DNA from 2 places in the Clostridium sartagoforme genome. Region 1 is predicted to be linked to the other one. Evidence: riboswitches for the same ligand, from Rfam matches in the RefSeq annotation. Region 1 holds a riboswitch; the other holds the start of a gene.
The links. Region 1 has a riboswitch for lysine ahead of ABDZ60_RS01235 (Na+/H+ antiporter NhaC family protein). Riboswitches for the same ligand answer to the same signal wherever they lie in the genome.
Positions count from the first base shown of each region.

Region 1 (2,421 bases):
GAACCTGAAAGTAACGAAACTAAATATTTAGCTGTTCCTAAATCCTTTATTACAGAGCTTAATGACCATGCTAATAATAATATTACACCTGTTATTAATAGAGGTTTCATACCATCTATCCATGTGTCTATAGCTTCTGAAATAGTAAATATTTTCTTAGATACTCCCATTATTATAGATACAACGCTTGCTATTAAAGCTGATTGGAATAATGCAATTGATGCATCCGATGCACTAAATGCCTCTTGTATAGCTTTGAATGATAGTGGTGAGCTGTTCATTATTTGCTGAAGAGCACTATCTTCTCCACCCATTATTGCAGAATATCCACTAAAATAAAAACATATTAAAGCTGTAATAACTAATGTTCCTATAGGAATTATTGCATTCCATATACTTAACTCTACTCCTTCCTTTGGTTCAAGATCATCATGATCCATATTAGAATCAACTGCGACCTCACTATCATTCTCCGAATTTAAACTTCTTCTTCTTGCAGCTACTTCTGCTTTATACATTGGCCCAAACTCTTTTAATAATATTGAAGTGATAAATACAAAAACTAGTATTAATATATTATAAAATCTATAAGGTATAGTTTGTAAGAAGATTCCAAATGCATCAACTTCTTTCCCTACACCATTTAAAAAAGCATCCTTTATTAATCCAACCTCTAGCCCTATCCAAGTAGATACAATAGCTAATCCTGCAATAGGCGCTGCTGTTGCATCTATTATAAATGCTAATCTTTCTCTTGATATTTTCATTTTATCTGCAACTGGCTTCATAATAGGTCCAACAATTAATGAATTAGCATAGTCATCAAAAAACACAGCTATCCCTAATAAAAGAGTTACTACTTGAGTACTTCTTGCAGTTTTGGCCTTTTTGGCTAATGCTTCTGCAACAGCTTTAGCACCACCCATTTTAGCAACTAAATGAATAACTCCACCTATTACTAAAACCTGTAGTATTATTCCTGCATTCCAAGGATCTGCTAGAGAGTTTAAAGATCTAGATACTAAATCTAAAAATGAATGAATAACAGCAGTAAAAAAAGATTTATCTACTAACTGTACTAAAAATGCTCCTGATAGTGTTCCTATGAATAAAGATATAATAACATTCTTAGTTAAAAAGGCTAATACTATTGCAATAACTGGTGGTATTAAAGTTAAGAATCCATAATGATTAGCATTAGATGTAGCTGTATCTACTTCCGTTGCAAAAACTATAGATGTTGATTGTAATGTTAATATTATTGTAATCAATAATATTCTTAAGTTTCTTTTATTATTCATATTTTTCTCCTTCAATGTTTAAATAAATAATTAAAAAGCAGAACAAAAAAAAGCCTTGAGTTTCACTCAAGGCTCTAATATACTCTAAATTCAAAAAGTAAAATTCCTCAAGCGATAGCTCATCACAATAACAAAATTTGTGACAGTGTTACACATATTTTATGCAACCCCAGTAACATGATCTTAAAGCATCAATCATACACTTCGGCGATAATTCCTTTCCTACTAAATCTAAGTGCTTACCTCATTAATAGTACTTTTAAGTATCGCTCCTCTACCCTTGTCTTTATTTATATTTATTTTATACACATATTATATAATCATTAACTGACTAAATCAACTATTAACATTTACTGTATTACTTTATATTTTTGCCATAAATTTTTCTATTTCTTCTATAGTTTTAATCATATTTTTAGTTAATACCTCATTACCATTCTCAGTAATAAGAATATCATCTTCTATTCTTACTCCTATATTCTCTTCTTCTATATATATTCCTGGTTCAACAGTATATACCATCCCAGCTTCGAATATAACATCCCTATTTTCTAATTCTATATCATGTGTGTCCATGCCTAAACTATGCCCTATACTATGATAATAAAACTTTGAAACTTCATCTTTATTGGTCATTAATCCAAGTGAAATACACTCTTCAGCAATCCATTCTCTTGCTTTACTATTTAACTCTAAAAAGCTTACTCCTGGTCTCATTTCTTTAATAACTTTTTCATTTACTCTAAGAACCGCATTATATACTTCTTTTTGCCTTTCCGTAAACTTACCATTAACAGGGAATGTCCTTGATATATCTCCATTATAATATTTATATTGAGCTCCCAAATCAAATAATATCAAATCTCCATCATTCAATTCTGAGTCATTGGTTACATAATGCAAAACCGTTGCATTTTTCCCAGCAGCTGCAATAGTTTTAAAAGCAAAATCCTTTACCCCACTTTTCTTACATATAAAATCAAAATATGCCTCTAGTTCATATTCCTTGATTCCAGATTTAGAATTTTTCATCAATATTTCTATACCTTCTATGGTAATTTCTATAGCTTTTCTAATTCTTTCAATTTCTTCTTCACTTTTTATAATTCTTAAATCACCT
Region 1 covers NZ_BAAACH010000003.1:97,974-100,394, forward strand. The annotation lists gene ABDZ60_RS01235 (Na+/H+ antiporter NhaC family protein) at 1-1,301, opposite strand, end outside; lysine riboswitch at 1,409-1,586, opposite strand; gene ABDZ60_RS01240 (aminopeptidase P family protein) at 1,665-2,421, opposite strand, start outside.

Region 2 (2,421 bases), on a different contig from region 1:
ATATATATTCTAAGTAAGTTAATATAATTACTAAAAAATTATCTATTGATTATATATAAATTTGCTAATTGTTTATTTGAATATATAGTTATTAGGAGGTGAAAAGTTTGAATAACTCTGATGAAATATTAATAGAGATAAAAGATTTAAAAAAGTATTTTCCTATTAAAAATAACTTCATAGAAAATAAAAAGAAGGTTGTAAAAGCTGTAGATGGGGTTTCGCTTCAAATAAGAAAAGGAGAAACATTTGGCTTGGTTGGAGAATCAGGTTGTGGAAAATCTACTCTTGGAAGATCAATAACGAGACTTTATGATATAACTTCTGGTGATATATTCTTTCAAGGTGATAATATTGCTAAATTAAATAAAAAAGATATGAAGGCTTATTATAGAAAAATGCAAATTATTTTTCAGGATCCTTATTCATCATTAAATCCAAATATGAATGTTGAAGAATTAATTGATGAACCATTAGCACTATATACAAATCTTACAAAGAAGGAAAGAATTGAAAAGATACAACATCTGCTTGAAATGGTTGGGCTTAAAAAAGATGATATGGAGAAGTTCCCATATGAGTTTAGTGGAGGTCAGCGTCAAAGAATTGGAATTGCAAGAGCAATATCAATAGAACCTGAATTTATATTATGTGATGAACCAATTTCTGCATTAGATGTATCAATACAAGCTCAAGTAGTAAATATGTTAGAGGATTTACAAGAAAAATTGGGGTTAACATATCTTTTTGTTGCACATGACTTATCAATGGTAAGACATATTTCAGATAGAATAGGAGTAATGTATTTAGGAAAAATTGTTGAGATAGCTAAAAGTAATGATTTATATAACAAGCCACTTCATCCATATACAAAAGGCCTTTTATCAGCAATACCAGTTACGGATCCTAAAAAGGCGAGAGAAACTCAGATAGAAATTATTAAAGGTGATATACCAAGCCCCATTGATATTCCAACTGGTTGTAGATTTCATACTAGATGCCCTTATGCAACAGAAAAATGTAAAAGTATCGAACCTGAAATGAAAGAAGTAAATAGTGAACATTTTGTAGCATGTCACTTATATTAGAATATAGACTCCTAGCTAATTAAAACTGGGAGTCTATGGATTAATTTACAAAATATAAAAATATATTTTTTTATTAAACTATTGACATTCATTATATAAGCCTGTACACTATAAACATAAATTTAATAAATACCTCACTTTCATATGTGAGGTAGAGGCGCAAAATTTAACAGTCTTTAGTTGAACTAGAGAAAGTAATGATACTAAGGAGAAGGAAATTTTGCCGAAGCTTGTAATATATCTCAGTATTACTTGCTGGGTCTGTAGTTAAGAGCTACAGGACTGTCTTAATAAACTTTCCCGGTTTATTAAGTTGTGCTATCTCAAATGGGAAGATGAGGATTAGGTTATATATAAATTAGGCCTGAGCTTTGCTCAGTTATTTTTTTATAGGGACCTATCCAAAGATTTAAGATAGCACCAATCCAATCAAAGGGTTGGTTTTTTTATTATTAAAAAAGAGGAGAGGATTTACTATGAAGAAAAAACTATCATTATTAATTTCATTATCATTAGTAGCAATGCTATTATTAACAGGATGTGGCTCAGGAAATTCAAATAAAAAGGATGAAAATGTATTTAGAGTTGGGCTTGAAGCTGGATATCCCCCATTTAACTGGACACAAATGGATGATTCAAATGGAGGGGTAAAAATAGATGGAAGTGCAGAATATGCAGGTGGATATGACGTAGAAATTGCAAAGAAAATAGCTGAAGGATTAGGAAAAGAGCTAGTTATTGTTAAAACAGAATGGGATGGATTAGTACCAGCACTAACATCAGGAAAAATTGATGCAATAATTGCAGGTATGTCACCAACAGCAGAACGTAAGCAAACAATAGATTTTTCTAATAACTATTATAAATCACAATTAGTTATGGTTGTTAAAAATGGTGGTCAATATACTAATGCTAAAACATTAGCTGATTTTAACGGAGCAAAAGTTACAGGACAGTTAAACACATTTCACTATTCAGTAATAGAGCAAATTCAAGGTGTAAAAAAACTAGAAGCGATGGATAACTTTCCAGCTATGAGAGTTGCTCTTGAATCAGGGGTTATTGATGCATACGTATCTGAAAAACCAGAAGCTGTTAGTGCTCAAAATGCTAACTCAAACTTCAAGATGATTGAGCTTGAAGATGGATTTGTTACAAATCCAGAGGATACAGAGACAGCAGTAGGTATCAAAAAAGGCAGCGAGTTAACAGCAAAAATAAATGAAATTTTATCAGGTATTTCACAAGAAGAACAAACAGAAATAATGAGCAATGCTATTAAGAACCAACCTGCAGCTCAGTAGTTTTATTAGATATATATTAGGAGGATAAT
Region 2 covers NZ_BAAACH010000010.1:62,834-65,254, reverse strand. The annotation lists gene ABDZ60_RS03525 (ABC transporter ATP-binding protein) at 108-1,088, shown strand; lysine riboswitch at 1,233-1,417, shown strand; gene ABDZ60_RS03520 (transporter substrate-binding domain-containing protein) at 1,565-2,392, shown strand.
Region 2: another riboswitch for lysine. It lies ahead of ABDZ60_RS03520 (transporter substrate-binding domain-containing protein); the one in region 1 lies ahead of ABDZ60_RS01235 (Na+/H+ antiporter NhaC family protein).